Regions from separate parts of the Synechococcus sp. BDU 130192 genome, predicted to be linked through region 2. Evidence: predicted binding sites of a transcription regulator. Region 2 holds the regulator's gene; each other region holds the start of a gene.
What was found. Region 2 encodes NtcA, which controls nitrogen genes in cyanobacteria. Its sites were predicted from a motif close to GTANCNNNNGNTAC; they were not measured.
Positions count from the first base shown of each region.

Region 1 (10,763 bases), on a different contig from region 2:
GTACTGGGAAATTGTCTGCAATACCGAAAAGTTGCTTAATGCAAAAACAGCATTCTAAATCTCAAAAATTAAATAATCAAATCAATTGCCTTGGGGAAGCTCAGCAGAGGTAACTTGATGAGGATTTGACGCGACTTTAAGCCACAACATAAAAGTGCTACCGGGGAGAGCTTCGGTATGGGGTAAGCCAATGGTTGGGCTATATACTTCAATGTCCCCGGCCATTTTTCCCACAAGATCAGCGGCGATCGCCAACCCCAGCCCAGTACCTTCAATGGTGCTTTCCGCCTGCACTCCCCGGTAATGCCGTTCAAAGACATGGGGCAAATCCGCCGGGGGGATGCCGTAGCCCGTATCGTGGACGGCAATGGTCAGTTCCTGGGCCTGGGCTTCTACCTGCAAGAACACTTGTCCCCCGGACGGAGTATATTTCAGGGCATTTTCTAAAAGATTATTCAAAACTTCCATCAGGGCTGTGTGATTCCCTAAAACCCAAGGAGACGGTTCTGGCAGCACGTAATTTAAGGTGATTCCCCGCTCGGTGGCGATCGCCCCCAGGGAAGCGACGAGGGGAAGTACCACTTCTGCTACGGGTAACGGCTCTACGGAGAGGGAACGGTCTGGGGCAAAACTCGGTTCACCATTGGGCGGTAAAGCTAAACTTGGCCCTCCCTCCAACTGGGGAATTTGAGCCGTTAAGAGATCCACCTCTTCACTAAATTGGGTGAGCAATCCTTTCAGGCGATCGCTTTCCCGGACAATGCCTTCGGCGACCGGATAATTTTTCTCCGTCGGCAGTAACCGCTTCAACAACAACTTACCGAAGGTACTAATCGCCATCGTTGGATTACGAAGCTGGTGTAGCAGATCATGGAAATGCTCTTGTTCTAGGGCCTGGAGATGTTGCTGTTGGGTGAGCCGCTCCGTGGCCCAACTCTTTTGCTGATCCAACACACAGGCCAGCACTAAACCTTCGGCGATCAATTCAATCTGGGTCACCTCTGGCGATCGCCAACCCCGATCCCGGCGTCCCGTCGCTAAAATTCCCAAAATTAAATCACCATGCCACAGGGGAAATGCTCGAGCCGGTTCCCCCAACAAACCCACAAGATCATCCGGCAAAGCAGCCGCTTCCTCACCCATCGAGACATCAAGCCATTCCTCTTGATCCGGAACCATCGTTGCCATCTCCGTTGACCCCTGCCTCCCCGCCGCCAGCAAACGATCGGGAAAGGCACTAATGGGTTGGAGCGTAATTTCTTGATTCTCTTGATCTGGCTGGGCCAAATAAACAATCCCCCACTCTGCCCCAACGCCTTGGGCTAACAATTGCAACTGCCCTTGGCACAGGGACAAATACTCTGGGCTAACTGGCAACAGTTGCGGTAATGTCGTCATGAATTTCATCCTCCCAAGCCGCAATCCCTAGGGGATATTTCCCAGGAAACCTTGATAAATCAGGGGTTTTGACAAAAAACTTAATTCTTTTTTCACTTTTGGATTGATCGCCTACCTTCATTGGATTGTAGTAGATTTCTTAATACAAAAAATCCAACCCATCGCGAAAACCAGTCAATTTTCACTTGATTTTTTTCAATGGAGCCGATATACTTTGCTCGACATTCTGTAACTCCTGTTACAGCTGTTCTAAAAAAGTAAAGAAGAGGAGGTACTGGGTTGGCAAGAAAGCGTAAACGCAAGAGTCGGCGTCGGCAAGAAGGAAGAAAAATTTTAGAGATTGTCCCACAATATAATATCGAAAGCGGTGATGACAAACCCGTGACTGCAGCCCGCAAGCATATCGCTGCGAATGGGATTATGCCCCCAGCAGTCGTTGTAGTTAAGCGTAATGAGCATACCACTGATCGGTACTTTTGGGCAGAAAAAGGATTATTTGGTGCCCAATATGTAGAGGAGAATCACTTTTTATTCCCCAGTCTACGGGTGCTTTGTAGCAACGCCGATGAAGAAGCATCTGAAAAAGCGACTGTTTCTAGCAAAGCTTAAAGTTCCTTCAAAAATATATCACTTAACCTAACGTTTAGGTGATCTCTAATCCCCTTCTATCAATTTCAATACTCCCTAGTCCCACCCATTTTCGGGTCGGGGCTATTTTTGTCGCGTTTTTGCCATGGTTTTAATGGATAGCTTAATTGGTTTTGTTGGGGACATTTCCTAAGCTTCATGGAGCTGGTAAGGCATCACCTGACGCAGTTGGATCAACTCATCCCGGTGGGCGGTCACCGTAATTAATTGGGTGGGAGTCTCAGTAATCGGTGTTTGTGTGGTGATCTGTAAAATAACTTTTTCTACCTTCCCTGCCTTACGCCAGTAAAAGAGACCTGCCAAGGGAGCCAGGAGACAAATACCAAGGAAAGCAAAGCCAATATTGGGATAGAGCAGTGCTAAGACCAGGGCAATACAAACTAAACCGAGGGCTGCTAATAGGCTTAAAAAAACAGCAATAAAGCCACTGGGAGGAACAAAGCCTTCATAGGTGACAATGTTATTGACACCATCAACGGTGGTAATCCGATAGGCTCGCTGTTCGAAGTAGGTTTGGAGACGCTCAAAGATGGATTCTTCAGGCTCTTTTGCCAATAGCTCTACTTGTTCGGTGCGATCTTTGATGGAAGCGCGAATGAAGAAAAACAGACCGACCATCAAGAGCAATGTAAGGAGGAGGGTCGAGGTGATTACGGATTGTTCTAACACGATTTTTACAAGGAGGGCTTGAAGATTCACTGCATATAAATGTATATCGATCATGCTATATTTTGGAAAGTCTCCGGGAAAACCATGAAAAAAATTCGGGTTGTTCTAATTGAAGATCATGATTTAACGCGCATCGGGCTAAGAACTTCTCTACAACAATGTGCGGACATTGAACTTTTAGCAGAGGCGGCCAATGGAGCGGATGGATTGCGTTTGTTAGAAGAGATTCATCCTGATTTAGCGATTGTGGATATTGGTTTGCCTGAGCTTGATGGGATTGAGTTGACCCGGATTTTGAAACAAGAAAAGCTCAAGGATCAGTCCCACGAGGCGCAAACAAAGGTTTTGATTTTGACGTTGCAGGATGATGATGCGGCTGTTTTAGCGGCCTTTGCGGCAGGGGCTGATTCCTATTGTATGAAGGATATTACGTTTGATCACTTGGTAGAGGCGGTCAAAACGACAGACTCAGGCAACAGTTGGATTGATCCGGCGATCGCCCGTATTGTCCTCAATCAAGTGCAAGGGGGAGAATCCCTTTCTGGCTCTACAGTTACGATTCAAGCGACTTCCCCAGAAGATCAACAACTCCTAGAAAGCTGTCCCCTAACGGATCGAGAATTGGAAGTACTCCAATTGATTGTTGATGGTTGCAGCAACTCCGAAATTGCCGAGCATTTATTTATCACCGTGGGTACCGTTAAAACCCATGTCCGCAATATTCTCAATAAGCTTTGTGCCGATGACCGTACCCAGGCTGCTGTGCGTGCCCTTCGTTCTGGTCTGGTCGGTTAAAAAGCGCCTTGGCGGAGATTCATCAAATTATTCAAAATGTCGCAGTTGCAAACAGATAGGACTGTCCGAGTCAAAAATTATGCTTTAAGTTTAGGATTTCATTTGGTGGGCATTGCCGATGCTACCGTGGACAATGCTCACAATCAACAGCAGTTACAGGCTTGGTTGGCGGCAGGGTATCAAGCGGAAATGGTCTGGATGACTAACCCGAAACGCCAGGATATCCAAGCCTGTTTACCAGGGGTGCAGTCGGTCATTTGTGTGGCCCTCAACTATTACACACCCCATGCCCATTCTGAGGCACCAGGCGTAGGCAAGATTTCCCGGTACGGCTGGGGCCGAGATTACCATCGTGTCTTAGGCAAACGTCTAAAAGCTTTCTGCCAGTGGCTCACCAAAGAATTTCCGGAGGAACACCACCGTTTCTATGTGGATACCGGGCCTGTCCAGGATAAGGTTTGGGCAGAACGAGCTGGCCTCGGTTGGATTGCCAAAAATAGCAATGTCATTACCAGAGAGTACGGTAGTTGGGTCTTTTTGGGGGAGGTCCTCACCACTTTAGCTTTGACGCCGGATCAGCCCCATACAAAGCATTGTGGTACTTGTACCCGTTGTATCGAGGCTTGTCCAACCGGGGCGATCGCCGCTCCCTTTACCGTTGATGCGAACCGTTGCATCGCCTATCACACCATCGAAAATCGAGCCGAACAACTGCCCCCTCACATTGCCCCACACCTACAAAATTGGGTGGCAGGTTGTGATATCTGTCAGGATGTCTGCCCCTGGAACCAGCGCTTTGCCCAACCCACCAATATTGAAGATTTTCAGCCTTACCCCAAACATCGTGCGCCAAAGTTAGCCGAACTTGCCACCTTATCCGAAACAGAATGGGATCAAAGACTCACAGGATCGGCGCTGCGGCGTATTAAACCAGCCATGTGGCGACGCAATGCCCAGGCAAACCTTGACCATCAACCATAGAAAAAACCTCCCCCATAACATGGAGAAGGCGGGACAATATTTAAGCACACACAATCAAATCAGAAATTAGAGTTCCTATTGACCCATTTGCGCAGCGACTTCTGCGGCGAAGTCTTCTTCTTTTTTCTCAATGCCTTCGCCCAGGACGAACCGTTGGAAACGACGAATTTGGATATTTTCACCAATGGTGGCGATCGACTGCTTCACAAGCTCTTCAACCGTCATATTCTGATCACGAATGTAAGGCTGATCCATCAAAGAAAGCTCTTTTAGGCGCTTAGCAATGCGGCCTTCAACAATCTTTTCTTTGATATTATCGGGTTTACCGGCCAGGTCATCGCGACCCATTTCAATTTCGCGCTCTTTGTCGGCAATTTCAGTCGGAATGTCATCGACTTTCACATACTGAACATTAGGACAAGCAGCGATTTGCATCGCAATCCCTTTGGCCAGATCTTTGAAGATATCACCACGGGCAACGAAATCCGTTTCGCAGTTCACTTCTACGAGAACACCAATGCCACCACCGGTGTGAATATAGCTTTCGATCAGTCCTTCGGCTGCTACCCGACCTGCTTTTTTCTCAGCAGAGGTAATCCCTTTCTGACGGAGCCACTCAATCGCTTTAGTGATGTCCCCATTGGTTTCACCAAGCGCTTTTTTGCAATCCATCATCCCTGCGCCAGTTTTATCGCGCAGTTCCTTGACAAGCTTTGCAGAAATTTGTGCCATGTTGCTGTTCACCAAAAAATTATCAGGTCAATTCAAGAAGATATTACGCTTATTCAGACTCAGATGCATCGGTCTCATCGGCGTACTCATCGATTGCTTCATCGAAGTCTCCGTAGTCACCGTTATCATCAACGGGCTGACCGTGGCGACCGGCATAAATTGCATCGGCCAATTTACCCACAATCAATTTAATAGAACGAATTGCATCGTCGTTGGCCGGAATTGGCAAGTCAACGGTTTGGGGATCGCAGTTGGTATCTAGGAGAGAAACGATGGGAATCCCTAATTTTTGGCATTCTTGGATGGCATTGTGCTCCCGACGTTGGTCAATGATCACCACAATGTCAGGGATTTTGCGCATATTCTTAATGCCGCCGAGGTATTTTTGCAGCTTGTCCAGTTCGCGACGAAGCATGGAGGCTTCTTTTTTCGGACGGCGAGCAAGGTTACCGCTTTCTTCGAGGGCTTCTAATTCTTTGAGGCGCTCAACACGGGTTTTAATAGTTTCCCAGTTGGTGAGCATTCCCCCCAGCCAACGCTGGTTGATGTAGAAAGCGCCACAGCGTTTTGCTTCTTGGGCAATGATGCCAGCGGCCTGACGTTTGGTGCCGACAAAAAGGACGTGCTTACCGTTTTCGGAAGCTTCCTTCATGTAGGTGTAGGCTTGTTCAACGAGTTGCGCAGTTTGAACCAGGTCAATGATGTGGACACCGTTACGGGATGTGTAGATGTAAGGTGCCATTCTGGGGTTCCAGCGACGAGTTTGGTGCCCAAAGTGGACACCAGATTCTAGTAGCTCAGCGAGAGATACAACGGGCATATTCTGTTTACTCCTTTTCGGGTTAAACCTTCATCTGGGGACATTTCATCTGTGCGAAACACCCGAAAGAATCCCAGATGTGCGAGTTTTAAACAACCTTATCAGGGTAGCATAGCTCCGCATTTGAGGGGAGAGGTCTACGGAGAACAGGCTTGGGATGCGTGACAAAAACGACTTAAGGCGATCGCCAACAACCATTATTTCACTTAACCTTGGTGTTCATATTGGGCATTCCATAAAAAACGAAGGAACCCCCTTGGAATCATGGCCGTCGTTCCTGGGGGCGATCGCCAGAGAACTTCCCATAATGAAAGGTAACGTTACATTGCTTTTTGTTACAAAAAACCGTTTGCGTTTTCAGTTTTTCGGCGGAATTCAATTGATTTCAGCCATTGTGCCGTAATGATTTCAGGGAGTTTTAAATATTGTTAATGTCCCCCAACATCCTTGGAAAGTAGGCCCTATCATTTACATCAATGCTTTTTGCCCAATGGGTTTTAGAGCAGTCCTAAATCACTGGAAACCTTGCAAGCTGGTGATTCGCTCACAGCTTATCTATTTGAATACATCTATTTAGATAGAACCTTTATTACGTCGATTGTCTAGAGAGGAGAATCCTCATGGCAGTAAAGGTTGATAAGGATCCGGTACCAACTTCCTTTGAGAAGTGGGGCAAACCGGGTCACTTTGACCGAACTCTGGCACGGGGTCCAAAAACCACCACCTGGATTTGGAACCTCCATGCTGATGCACATGATTTCGATAGCCAAACAAGTGATCTCGAAGATATTTCGCGCAAAATCTTTAGCGCCCACTTCGGTCACCTTGCTGTAGTCTTTGTTTGGCTCAGCGGCATGTACTTCCATGGCGCAAAATTTTCTAACTATGAAGCTTGGTTAAATAACCCCACTGTTATTAAGCCAAGTGCACAAGTGGTTTGGCCCGTTGTGGGTCAAGGCATTCTGAACGGAGACGTCGGTGGCGGCTTCAGCGGTATTCAAATTACCTCTGGTCTGTTTTACCTCTGGCGTGCTGCTGGTTTTACCAACTCTTATCAGCTCTATGTGACTGCCATTGGCGGTCTTGTTATGGCAGCCCTAATGGTGTTTGCCGGTTGGTTCCACTACCACAAAGCAGCTCCAAAACTGGAATGGTTCCAGAATGCTGAAGCCATGATGAATCACCACCTATCCGTATTGTTAGGTTGTGGTTCTTTGGGCTGGACTGGCCACTTGATCCACGTTTCTTTACCGGTAAACAAGCTCCTAGATTCTGGTGTGGCTGCAAAGGATATTCCTTTACCCCACGAGTTCTTTGATGCTTCGGTAATGGCGGAACTGTATCCCAGCTTTGCCCAGGGTCTGAAGCCTTTCTTCACTTTAGATTGGGCTGCATACTCTGATTTCTTAACCTTCAAGGGTGGCTTGAATCCCACTACTGGTAGCCTCTGGCTTTCCGATGTGGCTCACCACCATTTGGCGATCGCTGTTCTCTTCATCATCGCAGGTCATATGTACCGGACTGGTTTCGGTATTGGCCACAGCATGAAAGAGATCCTCGAAGCCCACAAAGGCCCTTTCACTGGCGAAGGTCACAAAGGTCTTTACGAAATTCTAACCACCTCTTGGCACGCTCAATTGGCGGTTAACCTCGCGCTGCTTGGTTCTTTAACCATTATCATCGCGCACCACATGTACTCCATGCCTCCCTATCCTTACATGGCAACAGATTACGGCACTCAGCTGTCTCTGTTCACTCACCACACTTGGATTGGCGGCTTCCTCATTGTTGGTGCTGGTGCCCACGGCGCAATTTTCATGGTTCGCGATTACGACCCCGCTAAGAACGTTAACAACCTCTTAGATCGCGTAATTCGTCACCGTGACGCGATTATTTCTCACCTCAACTGGGTTTGTATTTTCCTTGGCTTCCACAGCTTTGGTCTCTACATTCACAATGACACCATGCGTGCGTTGGGTCGTCCCCAAGATATGTTCTCTGATTCTGCGATTCAGTTGCAGCCTATCTTCGCGCAGTGGATTCAAAACATCCATACCCTTGCTCCCGGTGGCACCGCTCCCAATGCGATCGCCTCTGCGAGTCAAGTTTTCGGCGGTGATGTAGTGGCAATCGGTAACAAAGTTGCCCTAATGCCCATCACCCTCGGTACTGCTGACTTCATGGTTCACCATATCCATGCGTTTACCATCCACGTCACTGTACTTATTCTGCTGAAGGGTCTTCTCTATTCCCGCAGCTCCCGTCTCGTACCCGATAAGGGTCAACTGGGATTCCGCTTCCCCTGTGACGGTCCTGGTCGTGGTGGTACTTGCCAAGTTTCTGGTTGGGACCATGTCTTCCTTGGCCTGTTCTGGATGTACAACTCCCTCTCCATCGTAATTTTCCACTTTAGCTGGAAGATGCAATCCGATGTTTGGGGCACAATCCTCCCAGACGGTAGCGTATCCCACGTCACTGGTGGTAACTTTGCCACAAGCGCAATTACCATTAACGGCTGGCTCCGTGACTTCCTCTGGGCACAGTCTTCTCAGGTGATCAACTCCTACGGTTCTGCACTGTCGGCTTACGGCATCATGTTCCTGGCGGGTCACTTTGTGTTTGCCTTCAGTCTCATGTTCCTCTTCAGTGGACGTGGCTATTGGCAAGAACTCATCGAGTCCATCGTTTGGGCACACAATAAGCTCAAGTTGGCTCCTGCGATTCAACCCCGTGCTTTGAGCATCGTTCAAGGTCGTGCGGTTGGTGTTGCTCACTATCTCCTCGGTGGGATCGTGACAACCTGGGCCTTCTTCCTAGCGAGAAGCTTGTCCATCGGTTAACTCTGAAATGGTTTACCGATCGCCAATTTCAGGGGGAGTTGTAAGAGTTGTATTTCACTCGATTCACCTTCCCTCCCAATTGGCTCCTAGTATCTTTCCCTGCGGGAAAATACAGAGGTTACATTTGACGACCTCACCCTCATTTGTTTAACGAGGAGAACCTCAAGCATAGTTATGGCAACTAAATTTCCAAAATTTAGCCAAGACCTTGCTCAAGATCCCACTACACGTCGGATTTGGTACGGAATCGCTACAGCACATGATTTCGAGACCCACGACGGGATGACTGAGGAGAATCTTTACCAAAAGATCTTTGCTTCCCACTTCGGTCACCTCGCAATCATCTTCCTGTGGACTTCCGGCACCCTCTTCCACGTTGCTTGGCAAGGCAATTTCGAGCAGTGGATCAAAGATCCCCTGAATGTCCGTCCCATCGCCCATGCGATCTGGGATCCCCACTTTGGTCAAGGTGCAATTGATGCCTTTACCCAAGCGGGCGCTTCTAACCCTGTAAACATTGCATATTCTGGGGTTTACCATTGGTTCTACACCATTGGGATGACCACCAATGCTGACCTCTACCAAGGCGCAGTATTCCTTCTGATCCTCTCTTCTCTGTTTTTGTTCGCAGGCTGGCTGCACTTGCAACCCAAGTTCCGTCCTAGTCTTGCGTGGTTCAAGGATGCTGAATCTCGCCTCAACCACCACCTAGCTGGTTTGTTTGGTGTCAGTTCTTTGGCTTGGACAGGTCACCTCGTACACGTTGCAATTCCTGAGTCTCGCGGTGTTCATGTTGGCTGGGATAACTTCCTTTCTGTGAAGCCTCACCCCGCTGGTTTGATGCCCTTCTTCACTGGAAACTGGGGTGTGTATGCGCAAAATCCTGATACTGCGGGTCATGTGTTTGGCACATCTCAAGGTGCAGGTACTGCAATTCTGACCTTCCTTGGTGGTTTCCACCCCCAAACTGAGTCTCTCTGGTTGACTGACATTGCTCATCACCACTTGGCGATCGCCGTGCTGTTTATCATCGCGGGTCACATGTATCGCACCAAGTTCGGGATTGGTCACAGCATCAAAGAGATCCTCAATGCCCACCAGCCCCCCAGCGGTAAGCTTGGTGCCGGCCACAAAGGTCTTTACGATACCGTTAACAACTCCCTCCACTTCCAGTTGGGTCTGGCGCTTGCATCCTTGGGTGTAATCACCTCCTTGGTTGCACAGCACATGTACTCTCTGCCTTCCTACGCGTTCATCGCCAAGGATTACACTACCCAGGCAGCCCTATACACCCACCACCAGTACATCGCTGGTTTCTTGATGGTCGGTGCGTTTGCCCACGGTGCGATCTTCTTCGTCCGTGACTACGATCCCGAAGCGAACAAAGACAACGTTCTCTATCGCATGCTGGAGCACAAGGAAGCCCTGATCTCCCACCTCAGCTGGGTATCTCTCTTCCTCGGTTTCCACACCCTCGGACTCTATGTCCACAACGATGTAGTGGTTGCCTTCGGTACGCCCGAAAAGCAAATCCTCATCGAACCCGTCTTTGCTCAGTTTGTCCAAGCGGCTTCTGGTAAAGCACTCTACGGCTTTGATGTGCTTCTTTCCAACGCTGATAGCATCGCTTCCAATGCAAGTGCGGCTTATCTTCCCGGCTGGTTAGATGCCATCAACAGCGGTTCTAACTCTCTCTTCCTCAACATTGGTCCTGGTGACTTCCTCGTTCACCATGCGATCGCCCTCGGTCTCCACACCACCACTCTCATTCTTGTGAAAGGTGCGTTGGATGCCCGTGGTTCTAAGCTGATGCCCGATAAGAAAGACTTCGGCTACAGCTTCCCCTGTGATGGCCCCGGTCGTGGCGGTACTTGTGATAT
Region 1 covers NZ_CAWNNO010000009.1:48,026-58,788, reverse strand. The annotation lists gene AACT35_RS03700 (sensor histidine kinase) at 82-1,398, opposite strand; gene AACT35_RS03695 (DUF3155 domain-containing protein) at 1,678-2,007, shown strand; gene AACT35_RS03690 (cofactor assembly of complex C subunit B) at 2,176-2,715, opposite strand; gene AACT35_RS03685 (response regulator transcription factor) at 2,800-3,510, shown strand; gene queG (tRNA epoxyqueuosine(34) reductase QueG) at 3,547-4,491, shown strand; gene tsf (translation elongation factor Ts) at 4,567-5,223, opposite strand; gene rpsB (30S ribosomal protein S2) at 5,273-6,043, opposite strand; gene AACT35_RS03665 (hypothetical protein) at 6,201-6,446, shown strand; gene psaA (photosystem I core protein PsaA) at 6,664-8,883, shown strand; gene psaB (photosystem I core protein PsaB) at 9,058-10,763, shown strand, end outside.
Region 1: the regulator NtcA is predicted to act here: its motif matches at 1,627-1,640, upstream of AACT35_RS03695 (DUF3155 domain-containing protein).

Region 2 (10,763 bases):
ATAATTGAATAACTTTTGTTTTTCTCCTAATGATTATATAACTCAAAAAAACTTTTCTTTCAAAAAAATCAAGCCATATTCATCACAACTTGTTGATGCAGTTCAATCAGCATTTTTGCTAAATCACTGGCAATTTCAATCACTTCCTCAATGGTTTGCCCCTCGGCGACTAAACCTTGTACATCCTCACTGGTCGCCAAAGAGTAGTCCTGTCCTGCTTCGTGACGTTTCTCGATTTTGAGATGAATCAATGTTTTCATGAGGCGATCGCCCAATCTCAAGGAATGATTTCACTATTCTATGCGATGCAAATTGGGGTTTGTCGTTATGATGATCAGATAGGTATTTTGAGGAGATTCATGGAGATAGACAAAGTACTTTATGATCATGACTTTGTGATGTGGATCGAGAAGACTGTTGAACAACTCAAAGCCCAAAATTTCTCGGCATTAGATTTAGAGCATTTAATTGATGAGGTAGAATCCTTAGGGAAACAGGAAAAGCGAGAGCTGAAAAATCGCTCAATTACTTTGTTTGAGCATCTTTTAAAACGCCACTATGTCCCCATGCCAGAATATTATCGCGGTTGGGAGGGGACGATTCGCAGAACTCAATCAAAACTTAAAGATTTATTAGCAGATTCCCCCAGTTTAAGTAATTTACTCGAAGAAATTTATTTAGATTGTTATCAGGAAGCTGCGGCCAATATGCAACTTGAATATGATGTAGATTTTCCCCAAGATTATCCTTTTCTTCGTCCCTCACAAAACCTATTAAATTAAGTCTAAGCATTGTTGAATTGGGTGACAATTTTGTTTTTGTAGAGGCGATCGCCTTTCTTTCAACCAGTGCCATCAAAAGCAAGCAATTCCGAGTGAACCGAACCCAAAACGGCGGGTTTCACTACCCAGTGAGTAAAGTAAGCACTTTACATTTTGTTACAATGTAAGCAATGAAAGCGGACAAAAAGGTTTTCAATAGCGCTAAACGTAAGTCTTTTTGGGCCTCAGCAACGATTCGGGAGGTTCATTTATGAACGGCAATTTTCGTGTGGGGAATTTATTTGGCATCCCCTTCTACATCAATATTTCTTGGTTCATTGTTCTGGTACTCGTCACCCTGAACTTTGGCGGCGGCCTGTCGTCCCAGTTTCCAGGCCTCGGCATTAACGCATTAATTTTAGGATTGGTAGCAGGTCTGCTCCTGTTCGCCTCTGTGTTACTCCACGAGCTGGGTCACAGTTATGCAGCAATTCGCCAAGGCATTGGTGTAAACTCCATTACCCTGTTCTTATTCGGGGGACTCGCCAACCTTGATGAGGAAGCGAAAACGCCCGGTGGTGCATTCTGGATTGCTGTAGCAGGGCCGCTTGTGAGTTTGGCTCTCTTTATCGCACTCTTTCTCTTAACAGGTAGTGGTGTGCTGAGTGGGCCGCCAGCGGCGATCGCCGGATTGTTGGCTTACATCAACCTAATCTTGGCCACCTTTAACATGATTCCAGGTCTTCCCCTTGATGGTGGTAATGTCCTTAAATCTATTGTCTGGAAATTAACAGGGAACCGTTTTACCGGAACCATCTGGGCTAGCCGTGTTGGTCAGTTTATCGGTTGGACAGCAATCATTCTCGGTGCATTATCTATCCTTGGTATTTCTAATGTGGGTAGCTTCTGGACGCTGATCATTGGTTGGTTCTTACTTCAAAATGCGGGTCGTTCTGCCCAATCTGCCACCATTCAATCAGCCCTCTCTGGCTTAACGGCCGCTGATGCAGTGGTTAAAGACAGTCCGATTATCTCCGCAGAAACGACGCTACGGGATTTAGCAAACAGTGCCATCCGTTCTGGTAACCAGTGGAAACGCTTCTTAGTCCAGGACGAAACAGGTCAACTGCTCGGTGAAGTGCACCTTGATGTTCTTCGCGCCGTACCCACCAATGACTGGCCCCACAATCAGGTGCGTGATTTCATCAAATCTGTGCCTGCGGAAAATCAAGTCCAGTCTGATTTGTCCCTCCTAGATGTGGCCGCCAAACTTGAACAACAGGGTCTACAAGCCCTGGCGGTTATCCAAACCAACGGCACCCTCGTCGGACTGCTAGAAAAATCAGCAATCATTAAACTCCTGCAAAGCGGTCAACAGGACGCAAAAATCCAGTCCGCTTAATCTCTGACTCAAAACTTAAGATCAACTTGGGCGATCGCCTTTTGGAAGCACAAAAGTTCCTGGGGCGATCGCCCTCAATATTTATAAGTGGAGATTAAAGTAACAGCTACAATCGAAACAGAACGCAGAGATGAAGCACCGATGACTCTGGCAACCTACAAGTGGACAGTGGCAAACTACCATCAAGCAATTGAGGCGGGTCTCTTTGTTGATGCAGCGGTGGAGTTACTCCGAGGGAATTTAGTTGTCATGGCGCCAGAGCGAGAACCCCATGCTTACTACACCCGTAGTATTGGTCACTATTTACAAGGATTATTGGGCGATCGCGCCTTGGTCAGTGAAGCCCATCCCATTACGTTGCCGGATAATTCTGAACCGGAACCCGATGTGGCGATCGTGCAGCCCTTAGGACGGGAATACCTGAACCATCACCCCCACCCTGAAAATATTTTTTGGCTTATTGAATGTGCCCAAGCCACGCTCACAAAAGATTTAACCGAAAAGAAAAGCATTTACGCGGAAGCTGGGATTCAAGAATATTGGGTAATTGACTTGCAGCATCACCAGTTAATCGTCTTTAAAGATCTCCAAAATGCTTCCTACACGACAGAGCAGACGCTAAAGACAGGCTTAATTTCCCCTCTTCGTTTTCCCGACGTGGCGGTATCGGTTGACAACCTGCTTGCATAGGGGCGATCGCCTTTTGGGAAAATAAAAGTTCCTGGGGCGATCGCCTGATTCTGAGGTTTTTCCCAAGAATCCACCGCAAAGAATGTCACAATACAGACAGTAAAGTTTGTAGCGCAAAAATTTTTCGTAACTCCTATGTCTAGTGTGCCTCCTGTCCTGAGCGGAAGTGAAATTCGGTCAAAATTTCTAGAGTTTTTCAACCAGCGGCAACACCCCATCCTCCCCAGTGCATCCTTGGTGCCGGAAGACCCGACGGTACTCCTCACCATTGCGGGAATGTTGCCGTTTAAGCCGATTTTCCTCGGTCAGCAGGACGCCCCCAGCCCCCGCGCTACTACCTCCCAGAAATGTATCCGCACCAATGACATCGAAAATGTGGGTCGCACCGCCCGCCACCATACTTTCTTTGAAATGCTGGGTAATTTTAGCTTTGGAGACTATTTCAAAGAGCAGGCGATCGCCTGGGCCTGGGAACTCTCTACGGAAGTGTTTCAGCTTGACCCGAAAAATATTGTCGTCAGTGTGTTCCGCGAAGACGATGAAGCCTTTGAAATCTGGCGTGACAAGGTCGGTGTAAATCCCAAACGCATCATCCGCATGGGAGAAGAAGATAACTTTTGGAAATCCGGGCCAACGGGGCCTTGTGGGCCTTGCTCTGAGCTTTATTATGACTTTAAGCCAGAACTTGGCGATGACAACATTGACCTAGAGGACGATACCCGGTTTATCGAGTATTACAACCTCGTCTTTATGCAATATAACCGCGACGCCGAAGGTCATTTAACACCCCTACAAAACAAAAATATCGATACGGGGATGGGCTTAGAGCGCATGGCGCAAATCCTCCAACGGGTGCCCAACAACTACGAAACGGATCTGATCTTTCCAATTATTGAAACGGCCGCCAAAGCCGCCGGGATTCACTACGAAAAAGCTGACGAAAAAACAAAGGTTTCCTTAAAAGTGATTGGCGACCATGTGCGTTCTGTCGTCCACATGATTGCTGATGGGATTACCGCTTCTAACACCGATCGGGGTTATGTGCTGCGGCGCTTAATTCGGCGGGTTGTGCGTCACGGTCGACTGATCGGCATTGATGGGAATTTTATTAACCAGGTGGCAGAAACAGCGATTCAACTCTCAGAAGTTGCCTATCCCAATACTCGCGAACGGGAAAGTTTCATTAAACAAGAATTAGAACGGGAAGAAAACAATTTCCTCAAGACCCTCGAACGGGGCGAAAAACTCCTCGCAGATATTATCGCCAAGGAAGAAAAACAAATTTCTGGGGTCGATGCGTTTACGCTATTCGATACCTTTGGGTTCCCCTTTGAACTCACCCAAGAAATTGCCGAAGAGAACGGTTTAACGGTCGATGCTGAAGGCTATCAAGCGGAGATGAAAAAGCAGCAGGAACGCTCTAAGGCCGCCCATGAAACCATTGACCTCACCGTCCAAGGCAGCCTTGATGAATTAGCTGAACACATCCACCCCACAGCATTTTTAGGCTATACGGATCTGCAATCTCAGGTCAAAATTGAAGCCGTTCTCGTGGATGGCCACCGGGTAGAAACCGCCGAAGCCGGGGCAGTGGTGCAACTGATTTGTAACCAAACACCTTTCTACGCAGAGTCTGGGGGACAAATTGGCGATCGCGGTTATTTTTCTGGCGATCAACTCGTCGTCCGCATTAACGATGTCCAGAAAGAGTCGGGTTTCTTTGTCCACCATGGCAAGGTGGAACGGGGCAGTTTAACGGTCGGCGACACAGTTAATGCCACCATTGATCGGGCCTGTCGTCGTCGCGCCCAGGCGAATCACACCGCAACCCATTTATTGCAAGCAGCCCTAAAAAACATTGTGGATGACTCCATTTCCCAGGCGGGTTCTTTGGTGGACTTTGATCGCCTGCGGTTTGATTTTAATTGCCCCAGGGCGTTAACTGCTGCCGAATTGACCCAAATTGAGGCCCAAATCAATACCTGGATTGCCGAAGCCCACGAAGGCCAAGTGGCAGTGATGCCCATTGCGGAGGCCAAAGCGAAGGGAGCCGTGGCCATGTTCGGTGAAAAGTATGGCGAAGAAGTGCGAGTTGTGGATTTTCCTGGGGTGTCCATGGAGCTTTGTGGTGGCACCCACGTGAAAAATACCGCTGAAATTGGCCTGTTTAAAATCATTTCCGAAACGGGCATTTCTTCTGGGATCCGCCGCATTGAAGCTGTGGCTGGCCCAGCGGTACTGGAATACCTCAAGGTGCGCGATCAGGTGGTCAAAGACCTCGGCGATAAATTTAAAGCCAAACCGGAAGAAATCACCGAACGGGTAGAAAATATCCAGGTGGAACTGCGCAACACCCAAAAGGAATTAGAAAAGGTCAAAGGTGAGCTGGCGATCGCCAAATCCGAAGCCCTCGTGAACCAAGCGGAAACCGTCGGCAAATTTAAGATCCTCGTGGAAAATATGGGCGATCTCGATGCCAAGGCCCTCCAGACTGCGGCTGAACGGCTCCAGCAAAAACTGGGTGAGGCAGCAGTGGTCTTGGGGTCAACCCCAGAAGACGGCAAGGTTTCCCTGGTGGCCGCCTTTAGCGAAGGGATTTACAAAGGCAAAAAAGTACAAGCTGGTAAATTTATCGGCGGCATTGCTAAACTCTGCGGTGGCGGTGGCGGTGGTCGTCCGAACCTGGCCCAAGCCGGGGGACGGGATGCCAGTAAATTACCCGAAGCCCTCCAAACTGCAAAACAGCAACTTCGTGAAACTCTAGGTTAAGCTAATACCCCAATCGTCGAGATGGGTCGATCTCTGGCCCATCTTTTTTGCTGTTTAGGCTGGGTTGAGATAGCGTTCGACCAATAAAATCGCCACAATATCGTCAATGGGTCGGGGAGGTAAGCGCATTCCCTGGGGGAGCAATCTCTGGAACAAATTGGGTGGATACATCTGCCAATAGCGATCGCGGGCTTCGAGGGTGCTATTGCGTTCATTTACAAAGGCGATCGCCATGGCCGGGGGCAAAACAGCGGTGAGCTTTTGATGCCATTCTTTAGCCGTCGTTTGATTGCCCATGACCACCAGAGAAACACCATACCTTTGGCACCATTCTTTCGCGATGTTGGGCGCTTGATCCGCTGCAATGACGCCGTGGTTCAACAATTGCCCCTGGTCATCCAGCGCCGCAAGGCCACATTTGTCACGGCCTGGGTCAAACCCAAGATAAACGCTCATGTACTCTTCTTGTCCTATTGTCTGATAACGATTCTACCGTTACTGAGGCCCACTAATTCTAAGCGGAGGGGGCCTGCCGTAAAACCATTTTCGATGGCGATCGCCCGAATTTCTGTCACGGGTTCTGGTGCATTATTGAGGGCTTCGACAAAATTGATAATGTGACCAACATTGCCATCTTTAACTTGAATATCTCCGAGGACACCGGCTCGCCGCGCTCTAAATTGCGCTGCCCCCAACAGAAAATCCACTGGACGCCGGGCGGCACTAGGATTTTGTACACTCAGCTCCTCTAGGGACAAAGTGGCAATCACTTCCCCGGCGCGAAAAACCTGCTCATTTAAAGTCACATCCGCAAACACTTGGACGGAACCTTCCCCTTGGAGGTAGTTCCCCGCTGCCAGGAGGCGCACCACGTAGTCCCGACCATCGGCAATTTGCCCTAGAAGTTGTTGCACTTGGGCATTGGTAATTTGCACCACCCGCGCCTCAAAGTCAGGATTAACGCCTCCGGTGGCAATGATCGCGTTGCGATTCGCTTCCCGGAGCAGCTGATCAACGGCTTGGCTGGCTGCTTTGGGATCAATAATCCGCACCACCCCAAAGGCTAAAACTTGCCCTGTCGTAAGGGCGACATTCCCACTCCGGAAATTGATGTAGTTGGCTTCGAGGATATCAATTTGCTGTTCTAGGGAGCCAATCTGATTTTCTAGACCCGTGAGCACTTGATCCTTTTGGGCGATCGCCTGGTCGAGTTGGGCAATGCGACCATCGCGCTGGTTGATCTCGGCTTGGAGCTCACTCTGTTGGGCTTCTAGGGCTTCGATCTGCTGGGAGCGTTCTTCAATAATGGTGTTTTGTTGGCTGAGCTGGGCGCGGAGGGTTTCACTTTGGGCCTGGAGGCGATCGCGCTGTTGCCGCAGGGTCGTTTGCTCTGTGGTGAGCGCATTAATATCAGCCTGAAGTTCGCTGGCTTGTTCCCGAAAACCCGCCAGTTGAGTTTGGGCCGTTTCAAATTTTGCTTCAATTTCTTGTAAATCTTGTTCTGCTTCTAGGCGATCGTCCCTCGCGGCCTGCAACTCTTCTTCAATCTTTTCCTTTTCTGCCGTCACATCCATCAACTCTTGCCGCCGCTGGGCGAGGATTTCATCCAACTGAAAAACCCCCTGGCGCAAGGACTTGCTCAAGCCAAACAATAACCCCAAGGTGCTGGCGGCGATCACTGTTCCCGTCATGACCGTGACGACCACCGCCGTCTGTTTTGGCCGCAGATTAAATAATGTAAGCCGCGCTTTGCCAACCTTACTACCAAGGCGATCGCCCAGTGCCGCCAGGATGCCCCCCAAGATTAAAACTGAAAAGATTAGTACAAAAGCACTGGTCATTTAACAAAAAGGTGACATCCAAACACACAAGTATGACTTCTCTACTTTAGCGTTAAGCGAACTGTTGACTCAGGTTTACGGGGTCATGGACGGTAATTTTTTTCTTATAAATCGAAATCATGTCCTGTTCCCGGAGTTCTCCCAGGAGGCGCGTTACTGTCACCCGTGTCGAACCAATTGCTTCGGCGATCGCCTGGTGGGACAGTTTGAGATCAATGCGAATCCCCTCATCGGTCGGCACCCCAAAATCTCGACAGAGAATTAACAAGAAACTCACCAGACGTGAGCCCATATCCCGGTGGGCCAAGGTTTCAATCATCATCTCCGTTTGTAAAATCCGTGACGACAGCCCTTTTAGCATTAACATCGCTAATTCTGGGTGCTCATTAAGCGCCTTTTGCACCTGCTCAATGGGAGCCGATAACAGTTCCACAGGGGTAAAAGCCACCGCATGGTAAAAGCGATCCGACTTTTGTCCCGTGAGTAGCGATAAAACCCCAAAGACACTATTCTCCCGGAGCAGGGCCACCGTAATTTCTTCCCCCGCTTCATAGACCCGAGACAGCCGGACAGCTCCTTTCAGAAGAAAATAAACCCGTTCCGCTGGGTCCCCCGGAAAAAAGATCGTCTTGCCCCGGTCATAGTTCTCCACAACAGGTGGGAAGGGGCCACTGTGAAACTGACGAAACGCTGTCGCAAGGTCTGTAATTTGAGTCGCAGGTAGTTCAGGCACTGGATTGGCAGAAGAGAAAGGAGGTTGGTTGAAATCAGGGTTGTACATCATAGATTCTGTTGGGCAACAGTTCCCCACCGTGATGGGTGAAATATCAGCGCTCAGTGTGCAGAGACCATGAGCATTCCCCTTAAACTAAATCTTACTCTGGTATAGTATTTTGTACTTTTTGCTTCAAAATAATTATGGATTTCTGGGTTAGTTCCCAGGCATTTTGCAGAATTTTCCCTGATTTGCCCTAAAGTAGCCGTTTGCATCGAAGTCACCAGAGCGCGAAGATAATATACGCTGGCTTCTTGGCTTTAATTTTTTATACTTTTTGAGAACCCATATGCTTGATTTAACCGGAAAAAATGCCCTAGTCACTGGGATTGCAAATAATAAGTCCATTGCCTGGGGGATCGCCCAACAATTACATGCCGCCGGGGCAAATATTGGGGTTACCTATCTCCCCGATGATAAGGGACGGTTCGAGAAAAAAGTAGGTGAGCTTGTGGCGCCCCTCAACCCTTCCCTTTTTCTCCCCTGTAATGTGCAGGATGATGCCCAGGTGGATCAAGTGTTTGAGTCTGTCAAAAAAGAGTGGGGCAAGTTAGATATTTTGATCCATTGCCTTGCCTTTGCGAACCGCGAAGATTTGACGGGTGATTTTAGTGATACTTCACGGGATGGGTTCAATACGGCCCTTGACATTAGTGCCTATTCTTTAACGCGTCTGGCCCGGGGGGCGAAAACCGTGATGACCGAAGGGGGCGCCATTGTAACCCTGACTTATTTGGGTGGGGTGAAAGTCATCCCTAATTACAATGTGATGGGTGTGGCAAAATCGGCCCTTGAAATGAGTGTGCGTTACTTGGCGGCGGATCTTGGCCCCAGTAATATTCGTGTGAATGCCATTTCGGCTGGCCCGATCCGGACTTTGGCGTCCTCGGCGGTGGGTGGCATTCTCGATATGATTCACCATGTGGAAGCAACGGCTCCTTTGCGTCGGACTGTAACCCAAAAGGAAGTGGGTAATGCGGCGGCGTTCCTCTGTAGTGATCTTTCGAGTGGGGTCACGGGTCAAGTGCTCTATGTGGATTCTGGCTACGAAATTATGGGGATGTAATGTCCTGGTTTAGTGGCGATCGCCCTTGGGTTCCCCCTCAGTGATAGGGGGATTTTGTTTTTTATTGGATGGATTCATGGCGGCAGAGTTTAAGCATATTTCGGTGTTGCGAGAAGAGTTGGTGGCGGGCTTGGGAGTAAAACCAGGGGGGCATTACCTCGATGTAACTCTGGGGGGAGGTGGCCATACAGAATTGATTTTGCAGCAATATCTCGATGTGCGGGTGACGGGGGTAGACCGAGATAGCCAGGCGATCGCCGCGGCGTCGGAACGATTAAAAGAATTTGGCGATCGCTTCCGGGCGGTGCGGTCAAATTTTGGCGAGTATAATCCCCAAGGAGAAAAATTTGATGGAATTATTGCCGATCTTGGGGTGAGTTCGGTGCAATTTGATCAAGGCGATCGCGGCTTTAGTTTTCGTTTTGATGCCCCCTTGGATATGCGCATGGATCAGCAACAGACATTAACGGCAGCGGATATTGTCAACACCTATGAGGAAAAGGCGTTGGCGAATTTATTCTATGAGTACGGTGATGAACGATTGTCACGACAAATTGCGAAAAAAATAGTCATGAAACGCCCAATTCAGACAACTAAAGAACTAGAAGAAATTGTGTTTTATACCTATCATCCCAAGGCGAGAAAAGCGAAAATTCATCCGGCAACAAGGGTCTTTCAAGCATTACGTATTGCTGTCAATGGTGAACTCGATGCGCTGCAATATCTATTAGTCAATGCCCCCCAATGGCTTAAGCCCCAAGGCCGATTAGGGATTATTAGTTTCCATAGTTTAGAAGATCGTCTCGTCAAAAATGCCTTTCGGCAGCGGGACATTTGGCGGGTTCTAACAAAAAAGCCAATGGTTGCCAGTGAAACGGAAATTAACCAAAATCCCCGGGCACGATCCGCAAAATTACGCTTTGCCGAGTTGAAAGAAATAGCAGAATAGGCGATCGCCTTTTTCTGAAACAGACAAGCTAAGCTGGATGCAGACACAATTTTCTGGCGATGGGGTCTAGCGTAATGAATTTCACCCTCAGTCTTCCCGATACATGCAGGCTCAGTGGCGAACAATTTTTTGAGTTGTGCCAAAACAATCCGGACTGCCGTTTTGAACTCAGTACCCAAGGAGAATTAATTATCATGCCACCGACGGGCGGAGAAACTGGACGACGCAATATTAAGCTATCTGCCCGCCTGGAAATATGGAGTACTACAAATCAACAAGGCGTTGCGTTTGATTCTTCCACTTGCTTTAAGTTGCCCAATGGTGCCCACCGTTCTCCAGATGCGGCCTGGGTAAGCCGTCACCGTTGGGATGCCCTCACCGCTACCGAAAAAGCGAAGTTTCCGCCCCTCTGTCCAGATTTTGTTGTGGAAATTCGTTCCCCTAGCGATCGCCTCCAAACGCTCCAAGAAAAAATGCAGGAATATCAAGACAATGGCGCAAAATTAGGCT
Region 2 covers NZ_CAWNNO010000033.1:30,394-41,156, forward strand. The annotation lists gene AACT35_RS08720 (hypothetical protein) at 1-4, shown strand, start outside; gene AACT35_RS08725 (DUF1902 domain-containing protein) at 69-260, opposite strand; gene AACT35_RS08730 (DUF29 domain-containing protein) at 243-782, shown strand; gene AACT35_RS08735 (site-2 protease family protein) at 1,033-2,163, shown strand; gene AACT35_RS08740 (Uma2 family endonuclease) at 2,305-2,853, shown strand; gene alaS (alanine--tRNA ligase) at 2,989-5,622, shown strand; gene AACT35_RS08750 (pre-16S rRNA-processing nuclease YqgF) at 5,677-6,078, opposite strand; gene AACT35_RS08755 (DUF3084 domain-containing protein) at 6,093-7,463, opposite strand; gene ntcA (global nitrogen regulator NtcA) at 7,516-8,247, opposite strand; gene fabI (enoyl-ACP reductase FabI) at 8,528-9,304, shown strand; gene rsmH (16S rRNA (cytosine(1402)-N(4))-methyltransferase RsmH) at 9,381-10,253, shown strand; gene AACT35_RS08775 (Uma2 family endonuclease) at 10,313-10,763, shown strand, end outside.

Region 3 (10,763 bases), on a different contig from region 2:
GCTGTGGTGCCATAACCATGCCTCAAGCTTCCGTGCAAAATCTACCATTCATCCCGCCGTCGCCGTTGGGGTGCTGTCCATTCCAACTCCGCTAACTCTGGATCTTCTTCCAGTTCAATTTGCCACACTTCCTTAAAGGGATTGACAACTTTTAGAATTGCATCGCCGACAAAATCTTTGACAAACTCATCTTTTTTACTGAGCTTAAATTGCTCCTGTACCACTTCCGTGATCCCGCCATCGCCCCAATCCTGGTCATGGCGAAAATATTCAATGAAACTTTTGCCCGCGATGCGCGTGAGGTAGGCAGCTGTCACCCCCTGGATTGCTTTGCCCACGAGGTATGTAGCAATGTTTGTTTGGAGAATCTTCGCAAGGATTTCCACCGCCCCTTTAACGACCCCTAAACTGACCAGGGTTTTGCCGAGAGAAACAGCTAATTCTTTACCGCGATCGCCATCGATTTCGCAGCCATACACCCGACCAATTTCCATCACCATCTGGGCATTCACCGCTGCCGTTGCCAACATATCCACCACAGGTAAGGGCGTCACAGCAATTACTCCAGCGCCAATCCACTGGTAGCGTTCAATCACCTGTTCGGCCTGTTTTTTCCGTTGGTGTTCAATGATTTTGCGGGCTTCTTCCCCCAGGCGTTGGGATTGTAGGAGGAGATTATCTGCTAACAAATCATCCCCTTCGGCCCGCAGCACCACCGCTAAACGTTTCACTAAGGGCATCACGTCCGGCTCTGGGGTAAAAATTTCGCCATCCTCTAGTTCTACGGGTTGGGGATTGGCACAGACTAAAACCACGTCCTGGGGAGTGATCAGGTGTTGTACTTTTTCCTTGAGGCGATCGCCAATCAATTGTTGATCAGCATCTGCGTAAACATCGATTTTGTTAAACACCAACAGCGATCGCTTGCCAATTTCAGCCAGCTCACAGAGGGGATCATATTCCGATTGCCGCAGATCGTTATCCACCACGAAAATCAGCAGATCCGCATTGGTTGCCAACTCCCGCGCCAGGCGATCGCGTTGAATACCCGCTTCCCCCGCTTCTAAAATCCCCGGCGTATCCGTGATTAAAATTTGCCGATTCACCCCTTTTAATTTTAGGCGATAGGTCTGGCCCGTCTGGGTAGTGCCCATGGTCGCTTCGACGTTACCCACCATTTGCCCAATTAGCGCATTCACCAAAGATGTTTTGCCCGCCGATCCCGTACCAAAAACAGCCACCTGGAGCTCTTGTCGCTCAAAATTCGCCTGAATTTCTTGGGAACGGTTCAGGAGGACTTTCTGGGCAACTTTATCTTGGATTTGGTTGACTTGCTGTTGAATGGTGCGTAGATTTGCCGCCGCCACCTCTGTTTTTTCCGTGGGCAGTTGGGGCTGATAATTGACAACTTTTCGGGGCGATCGCGGTTTTCGTTTGCGACCAAAGAGGTTGAAATAGCGCCAAAACGTCCAGAGAATTAAGCCAATTAAAGCAATAAGCACCAAAATCAGCAGATTTGCCAGAAATGGCGCCGTAAAGGACACCTGGAGATAGAGACGATAGAGGGAATTCACCAACCACAACATCAGCCCCAGAATAATACTCAGGCCAATGAAAAATAAGGTGAGGCGAATCGGGTGCATTAACGCGCAAACTCTCTGAAAAACCTGATGACCATCATAGCTTGTCCCCCTTCGCTGAGGATGCTGTAACCCTTAGTTCACTTGACTCCCATTGTTTGTTTCCGGCTGTTTGGTCACCATTGATCTTGGTGATAGGCATCAAATGCTAGACAAGGGAGTGTTGGTTAGAGTTAGGGGCGATCGCCTTTTCCCTTTTGGCAACCCAACAGTTGATATAAGAGAATGGAGCAAAAGCAAATTCTGACCCTGCAGACATAACCCCATCACCACAAACTCCTATGAAACGTGATTCCTACGGTGCTTTAGCGGGCGCATCGATCCCCGCCGCCATCCTCAGAGCCTCGGCCACCCTCAAACTCGCCGGTAATATTGGCTTCTGGGTACAGATTATCCTCGGTGTTGTCGCAGCGCTAATTCTCCTCTTTGCCAGTGCGAGCCTAGTCGGCAGTGATGCCACCAACGCCAACCAAGATATTCGCTTTAGCCAGGGAAGCAGCTTTGGGCTATTCTGTGCTGCCGGCGGTCTCATTGCCCTCATCGTGAGTATCTTTTTCTTCTTCCGCTACAAAACCATTGCCCGACTGATGCTCGCGGGTGATAGCTCCCTCCGGCCCAAGAAATCCTACACCATTCAAACCATTAAATTTGGTCTCTTGGCTAACCTCCTGGGTATGATGTTTGCGATCATTGGTGCCGAAGCCTTTGTGGGGCTCGTCCTAGGGAAATCCTTGACCATTCCCCAGGGGGCCGTTTTTTCCAATACATCCCAGCTCATTCAACCGAAAGATCTATTTATCATCCTGGCGAATACCCACACGATCGCCTCCCATTTCACCGGGATTGTCATTGCCCTCTGGCTCCTCGATCGATTGAATAAATAATGTCCTCACCGCTCCCGACGTGACCTATGCAACGCACCCGACTCAATCTCCTCCTGGGGGAAACCCTTGGGCAATTTACCAGTTTTTTTCAAAATCCATGGCGCAAGATGGCCTTGCTCGCCATTTTTCTCCTTTTTGGAAACTTTGTTGCGACGGTTTTTCCGCCGGCTGTCGGCCAAGCCATGGCTTGGGATCCGATAGTTGCCATTGGGATCATTTTTTTGGCTGAAGTGATCAACTTTCTCTACTACAGGCAAGGCGATCGCCAAACCATTGCCCAAAAAGCGGCCACAAACCCCACTGCGCCCCAGAGCCGACTCTTATTTCAACTGATGCATGTCTTCAAAATTGGGCTCCTGTATGGCCTCACTGTTTCCGCCGTTAACGTCGGTTCGTAGCGAATGTTACCAGAGCTTGCCAAGGGGGAGAAACCGTATCAGAATCAATTGTTCTAGGCATCAACCAAAAATTTCCCCTGTGCTAGAATCAACTCTACATAGGGACTAGCAGCAGGTAAAAAACAGGTCATGTTTGAACGCTTCACAGAAAAAGCTATTAAGGTGATTATGCTCGCCCAAGAGGAAGCGCGTCGCCTTGGTCACAACTTCGTTGGTACGGAGCAAATCCTCCTCGGTCTCATTGGTGAGGGGACTGGCGTTGCCGCTAAGGTACTCCGGTCTATGGGGGTTAATCTCAAGGATGCCCGCATTGAGGTAGAGAAAATTATCGGGCGGGGTTCTGGCTTTGTGGCCGTTGAAATTCCGTTCACGCCCAGGGCAAAACGGGTCTTAGAACTCTCCCTCGAAGAAGCTCGCCAATTGGGTCACAACTATATTGGTACGGAGCATTTGTTACTAGGCTTAATCCGTGAAGGGGAAGGAGTTGCTGCCAGAGTCCTCGAAAATTTAGGGGTTGACCTCTCCAAGGTACGTACCCAGGTAATCCGGATGCTCGGTGAGACCGCAGAAGTCGCAGCGGGTGGCGGTTCTTCCCGGAGTAATAAGACACCGACCCTAGATGAGTTTGGCTCGAATCTGACCCAACTGGCCAAAGACAGTAAGCTTGATCCCGTCGTTGGTCGTCAAAATGAAATTGAACGGGTAATTCAAATCCTTGGTCGCCGCACGAAAAATAATCCGGTACTGATTGGCGAACCAGGGGTCGGGAAAACGGCGATCGCCGAAGGTCTTGCCCAAAGAATTTCCAATGGGGATGTGCCTGACATCCTCGAAGAAAAGCGCGTTGTCACCCTCGACATTGGTTTGCTGGTTGCGGGCACGAAATACCGGGGTGAATTTGAAGAACGCCTCAAAAAAATCATGGACGAAATTCGCCAAGCCGGGAATGTGATCCTGGTGATTGACGAAGTTCATACCCTAATCGGTGCGGGTGCTGCGGAAGGGGCGATTGATGCCGCCAATATCCTCAAGCCTGCCCTCGCCCGTGGTGAACTGCAATGTATCGGTGCCACCACCCTTGATGAATATCGTAAACACATTGAGCGGGATGCGGCCCTTGAGCGGCGTTTCCAGCCCGTAATGGTCGGTGAACCTTCCGTCGAAGAAACCATTGAGATTCTCTTTGGTCTGCGGGAACGCTATGAACAGCACCACAAGCTTAAAATTTTAGATGAAGCCCTTGATGCAGCGGCAAAATTAGCCGACCGTTATATAAGCGATCGCTTCCTGCCCGACAAAGCCATTGACTTGATCGATGAAGCGGGTTCCCGTGTTCGGTTGATCAATTCCCAACTGCCCCCCGAAGCCAAGGAACTCGATAAAGAATTGCGCGATGTCCTGAAGCAAAAGGATGAAGCGGTGCGCTCCCAAGACTTTGATAAAGCGGGTGAACTGCGCGATCGCGAAATGGAAATCAAAACCGAAATTCGGGCGATCGCCGCCAGCCAAAAAGAGAAAAATAGCGACATCGATGCCGTGGTTGATGCTGAAGAAATCGCCCACATCGTCGCCTCTTGGACAGGCGTTCCTCTCAACAAACTCACCGAGAGCGAATCCACCAAACTGCTCAACATGGAGGATACCCTGCACCAGCGGCTCATTGGTCAAGAGGATGCCGTGAAAGCTGTATCCCGCGCCATTCGCCGGGCCCGTGTTGGCTTGAAAAACCCCAACCGCCCCATTGCCAGCTTCGTCTTCTCTGGCCCCACTGGGGTTGGTAAAACCGAATTAACCAAGGCTTTAGCTGCCTACTTCTTCGGTTCTGAAGATGCGATGATTCGCCTCGACATGTCCGAGTTCATGGAGCGGCACACCGTTTCTAAATTAATTGGTTCCCCTCCCGGCTACGTCGGCTACAACGAAGGGGGTCAGTTAACCGAAGCCGTCCGTCGTCGCCCTTACACAGTCATTCTCTTTGACGAAATCGAGAAAGCCCACCCCGACATCTTCAACATGCTGCTGCAAATCCTTGAAGATGGACGTTTGACCGACGCGAAGGGGCGCACCGTGGACTTCAAAAACACCTTGATTATCCTGACCTCCAACATTGGCTCTAAGGTCATTGAAAAAGGTGGCGGTGGCCTCGGCTTCGAATTTGGCGAAGATGCGGCAGAATCCCAGTACAACCGGATCCGTTCCCTGGTCAACGAAGAACTCAAGCAATACTTCCGTCCAGAGTTCCTCAACCGTCTCGATGAGATTATTGTCTTCCGCCAACTCAACAAAGAAGAGGTTAAAGAAATCTCCGAAATCCTCCTTAAGGACGTCTTCAAGCGCCTGACTGAGCAGGAAATTGAGTTGCAAGTTACCGACAAGTTTAAGGAGCGACTCGTGGAAGAAGGCTACAACCCATCCTATGGTGCCCGTCCATTACGTCGCGCGATTATGCGCCTGTTAGAGGATGTCCTCGCTGAGGAAATTCTTTCTGGCCGCGTTGGTTCTGGTGATACGGCGATCGTCGACATCAATGAAGAAGGTAAAGTGGCCGTCAGTAAAGCGGCAAAACCTTTGGAACTAGCCAAGCAACCTGGTTAACTGTGACCAATCTATAGCCTGTCGATAACCCTAACGTTAATTAAACCTAAGATGCCAAGAGGAGCTTTCGGGCTCCTTTTTTGTGGTTTGGTTATACGCAATCTAAGTAGAATCCTTAAGTTTTTCTGATTTTTTCGAGAAAATTTAGGAATTAATGTAACAATAGTTACAGAAAAAAGTTTTGAGGCACAGTGAGGAAATCTCTATGAAATTGACATATCGTGGTGTTTCCTATGATTCTCTTCCCGCAACCTTAGAAGTGACAGAAGGGGATATCTTGGGTCGTTATCGTGGACAAACGGTGCGGCGACACTGTGTAACGCAAACAGTTGATCGTCCGGATGTTGAGTCAGTACTCCTCCACTATCGGGGTGGCACCTACGCGATTCAGCAACCTGTGGTTAAAGCGACGGCCCAACAGCAACAGGAAGCGGCCGCTGCAGCTTGTCCGGTACGAGTCCCACAGCTCTCTAAATTAATGGGTCAAGACGCCCGGCGTGTGCACCTAGAAAATATGCGTCGCAGCTTAGAACGGCGGATCCGCACGGCCCAAGCCCAGGGGGACGAACAACTGATTACCCTGCTGCAACAGGAATCTAACGCTTTATCCTCGGTGTAAGGTGTGATTTTGATTTAAACTCTTTCTGACTCTGGTGATAGAACAAGGTAAATCTCCCCAGTAGTCGTAACAGTAAGAATAATGAATATTCGTTGGAAGTAGATGGAAGCTGCTTCCTTTTTTATTGGGAAAATGGTCGGCGATCGCCTTGGGTCAGGTTTCCTTCTTCGGGAATAATGGGAATCAAGGTGTTTTGGAAGTAACCATGCGCATTTTGTTGGTAGACGATGAACGGGAATTACGGGGCGCCCTGAGCCAAGTGCTCCAACGGGAAGGGCATACCGTAGCATTGGCAGAAACTGGCCAGCAGGGGTTAGAACTGGCCTGTGATCAAGAGTATGATCTACTGATTTTGGATTGGATGTTGCCGCAATATTCGGGGGTTGAAATCTGCCAACGGGTGCGATCGCTAGGCCGCACAACGCCTATTTTATTTTTAACGGCCAAGGATACGGTGGACGACCGGGTTTCTGGTCTGGATGCTGGTGCCGATGATTATTTAGTCAAGCCCTTTGAGTTGCGGGAACTGCTGGCCCGGGTGCGGGCTTTATTAAGGCGATCGCCGGGGGGAGAGCCACCTAATCGTTTAAAGATTGCCGATCTCGAATTAGATATCGCCAACCAAATGGCCTACCGTGCTGGCCGGGCCATCCGCCTCTCGGATCGGGAGTTGCAACTCCTGAGCTATTTTATGGAGCACCCAGCTCAACTCCTGACCCACGAGCAAATTTATCAACACCTCTGGCAAGATGGCGATGAATCTCCCAGCAGTAATGTGCTGGCGGCTCTGGTACGCTTGCTACGACGTAAGGTAGAAGCAAAAGGCGATCGCCCTCTAATCCACACCATTTACGGCAAAGGATATTACTTTGGCGAGCAGAATACCTAGGGAGCTGTTTCCTTCTTTTGAATGACAGGGGGAGCCGGCACATCAACATTCGTAGGAGCTGGTCTTGGGGCCGCAGGCGGACTCGGTGGCGTTGCGGTGGATGCAGGTCGATTATTCCTCGGTAAGGGGGCAAGGGGAGGCACAGTATCCGCCGGATCAGTGAAGTCAAAGGCCGGTGCTGGGGGCTTAATTTCATTGTCGACCACAGCTTTATTATCATTGTTCGTCGATGTTGTCGCCGCTGCCTCTGGGGTTGGGCGCTCATCAGAGGATGTTTCCGTGGTCTCTTGTGCTTCTGAATTTGTGGTGCTGGTTTTTTCTTCTGTATCTGTGGCAACGACCTTCGTTTTTTTCGCGCCCCCTTGGATTGGTTCTGCGGCAATAGAACCGACGCGATTATTCAAATTTGGTAATTTGGGAAAATCTTCCACCGTCATGGCCGCTGCAATTTGACGCATTGCATCACCCCAAAGGCGCGCCGCTGTACTACTGGCTCCCCAGGTGGGTTTATTATCGTCATTGCCGAGCCAAACCCCTGTTACCATTTGGGGGATGTAACCAATAAACCACAGGTCTCGCGCCTGATCAGAGGTGCCTGTTTTCCCGGCCACTGGACGACCAATATTCGCTTGGCTGCCGGTACCGCTACTCACGACATTGCGCAGCATATAGGTCATGATGGCGGCACTATCAGAATCGATAGCTTGGATCGGTTTGCGGTTCGCTTGGTAAACGACCTTGCCATTGCGATCAAGAATTCGACTAATGCCATACACAGGCTGATAAGCGCCACCATTTGCGAGGGTGCCATAGGCGGCGGTTAGCTCTAGTAAATTTACTTCCCAGGCCCCCAGAGCTAGGGAATAGGTGGGCTTCATCTCCGATTCAACGCCCATGCGGTGGGCGAGATTAATGATCGGGTCCCAACCCACATCAAGCATCACACTCAAGGCGATGGTGTTGATCGATTTTGTCAGGGCTTCTGTGAGGGAAACGGCTTGATTGCTGACGGTACCGGAATAGTTTTTCGGACGGTAGCCATCAATGGCAAATTCTTGGTCAACATAGGTTGCATTGGGAGACATCCCAGAGGCGATCGCCGCTGCATAGACAAACATTTTGAAGGTTGAACCAGGTTGCCGTTGGGCTTGGGTGACGCGGTTATATTGATTATTTTCAAAATCTAAACCCCCAACCATCGTTTTAATCTGGCCACTGCGGGGATCGATGCTCACCATCGCCGCCTGTTCAAAGCGTTGATAACGTCCGTAGTTCGTAATTCCTTCCGCCACAACCGCCTCTGACCACTCCTGCCATTGAGGATTTAAGGTCGTTTCAATGACAAAACTGCCCGTTTCCAACTGCTCTGGGGAAAGGTACCGTTTCAGTTCTGCCTTCACATAATCAGCAAAATAGGGGTATTTGCGCAGTAAACGTTGGGGCGTTTGCCGATTCGTTTCAATGGGGGTGGCGATCGCCGTTTCATACTCGGCCTGGGAAATATAACCCTCTTCCCACATCCGCTCTAGCACCTGATCCCGCCGTACCGTCGCCGCCTGGAGATTAACAAACGGTGAATATAAACTGGGGGCTGGCGCTAAACCCGCAATCATCGCCGTTTCCCCTAGGGTCAATTCTTCTAAATTTTTACCAAAATAAACCCAAGCCGCATCCGAGACACCATAGGCCCCGGAGCCTAGATAAACTAAATTTAGATAACTTTCTAGGATCTGCTCCTTGGAGAACTGTTCTTCTAATTTTGTTGCCAAGCGCATTTCCTTGACCTTACGCGCTAGGGTCATTTCCTGGTTCAAAAAGACAATACGCGCCACCTGCTGCGTAATGCTACTGCCCCCTTCTACAACTCTGCCTGCCCGAAAGTTCATGTAGGCGGCCCGTGCGACCCCCTGTAAATCCACCCCAAAATGCTCATAGAAGCGTCGGTCTTCACTGGCAATAAACGCCTCGGTTAAAGTCGTTGGTACGGCCCAGATTTTGACCCGATCATGGGAAACAGGCCCTACCTCTTCAATGACACTGCCATCGGCTGCTTGAATGGTGAGGGTACCCGGACGTGTATAAATTAAGATTTCATCGACATTTTCCGGTACCAGTGCCTCTAGTTCCTGCCAGCCCCGGTAGATAAGAAAACTGCCACTGCCAACCCCAAGCACAAGTCCCGCCAATAGCCAAAGCCGCCAACGTCGTCTTTTTGATTTTCGCTGTGGCTTTTGGGGTGATGCGCCGTTATCTGTAATGGTTTGTGGTAATTCTCCCCCGTCCATGGCTACCCTTTCAGCACCTTGTAAGTCATGGTCAGAGCTAGCCCCAGGTTGTGACCCACTCTGCAATTGATTGGTGTTGTCTTCTAGGGGTTGAGACACTGACTTTCTGACAAAATTAAACACGCCGAAATCCTCTAAGCATGGCTCGAATTAAGCGATATGGCTCATCGCAATCTTTGATTCGGAGCCAGTTTAACAAATGTGCTCGAATATTCCAGACAGTCTATAGCAAATCGCAACGATTGTACCAGGCCAATGATGAGGTTATTTTATTGTTTGATTAGTTTTTTAGTTAAGCGGGTAACGCGATTCGAACGCGCGACATTCACCTTGGCAAGGTGACGCTCTACCGCTGAGCTATACCCGCTTGCGTGCTGAGCACGTATACAACTATGCCAAGAAAAAACGAAGATGTCAAGGGTCTCGTTGATTTTTTTTGAGATCCCGTTGGCGATCGCCCCAACGCTTAAATTTTTCCCATCAGACTCGCCATTTCTAAAGCACTGAGAGCGTAGCCCCAACCGAGATTATTCTTAATCCCGGCCCGTTCGAGGGCCTGCTGCATGGTATCTGTGGTCAGGACGCCAAAAATAACCGGTACGCCCGTTTGGAATGCCGCCGCCGCAACTCCCTTGGAAACTTCAGCCGCAACGTAATCAAAATGGGGAGTATCGCCCCGAATCACCGCCCCAAGACAAATGATGGCATCGTATTTACCAGAATCGGCTAGTTTTTTGGCGACTAGGGAAATTTCAAAACAGCCGGGCACCCAAATGTAATCGATTTGTGCTCCTTCTGGATCGGTATTGACTCCATGGCGACGAAGACAGTCTTGGCAGCCTGCGAGGAGCTTGCTTGTTACCAGGTCATTGAAACGACCGATGACGATCGCCAATTTGAGCGCTTGGGTGTTGTCGTTATAGGTTCCTTCAAAGGTAGCCATAATGGATTGGTAGAGAAAAGGTGTAAAGGGGGAAATTAATAAAAAAATTAAGGTGCAATCACGTTGAGGTTGCCAACGCAGAAGATTGCACCTTGGGGGAGATCAGGGCCGTTCTGATCGCCAAACATAGGAATATGCGTGGTTAGATCACGAAAAAATTCAGGACACCGACGGCAATGACCAGAACAGTCCAAGCAATGGAACCGACAAAAATCAAGGATTTGGACTGTTCCCAGTTGGTGGGGGAAGCATAGGCAACGGGGACACCAATTACCATCAGGAACGAAAGGGCCACGAGGGCAGCAAGGGCAAGTTGGAATAAAATAGTCATTTTTTAAAATTCTCCCAAGACAGCAAGCAAATGGGGTTTATGGGCTTAGGATGCCAAATAGGGTTTTGAAAATCCTAAAGTTTTCATTGTTTATAGTAAGCTACCAGAAAATTGACCTTCTCTGGTAGATGGGGCCGCAAGTGATTCTCAAAGAAGGCATTCTCGGTGAGAATGGGAAA
Region 3 covers NZ_CAWNNO010000044.1:17,908-28,670, forward strand. The annotation lists gene AACT35_RS10120 (hypothetical protein) at 1-19, opposite strand, end outside; gene AACT35_RS10125 (YcjF family protein) at 42-1,643, opposite strand; gene AACT35_RS10130 (DUF3611 family protein) at 1,922-2,524, shown strand; gene AACT35_RS10135 (DUF565 domain-containing protein) at 2,551-2,922, shown strand; gene AACT35_RS10140 (ATP-dependent Clp protease ATP-binding subunit) at 3,052-5,517, shown strand; gene AACT35_RS10145 (DUF4278 domain-containing protein) at 5,723-6,136, shown strand; gene rppA (two-component system response regulator RppA) at 6,342-7,025, shown strand; gene AACT35_RS10155 (transglycosylase domain-containing protein) at 7,022-9,409, opposite strand; tRNA gene AACT35_RS10160 (tRNA-Gly) at 9,606-9,677, opposite strand; gene ribH (6,7-dimethyl-8-ribityllumazine synthase) at 9,777-10,253, opposite strand; gene psbZ (photosystem II reaction center protein PsbZ) at 10,396-10,584, opposite strand.
Region 3: the regulator NtcA is predicted to act here: its motif matches at 5,674-5,687, upstream of AACT35_RS10145 (DUF4278 domain-containing protein).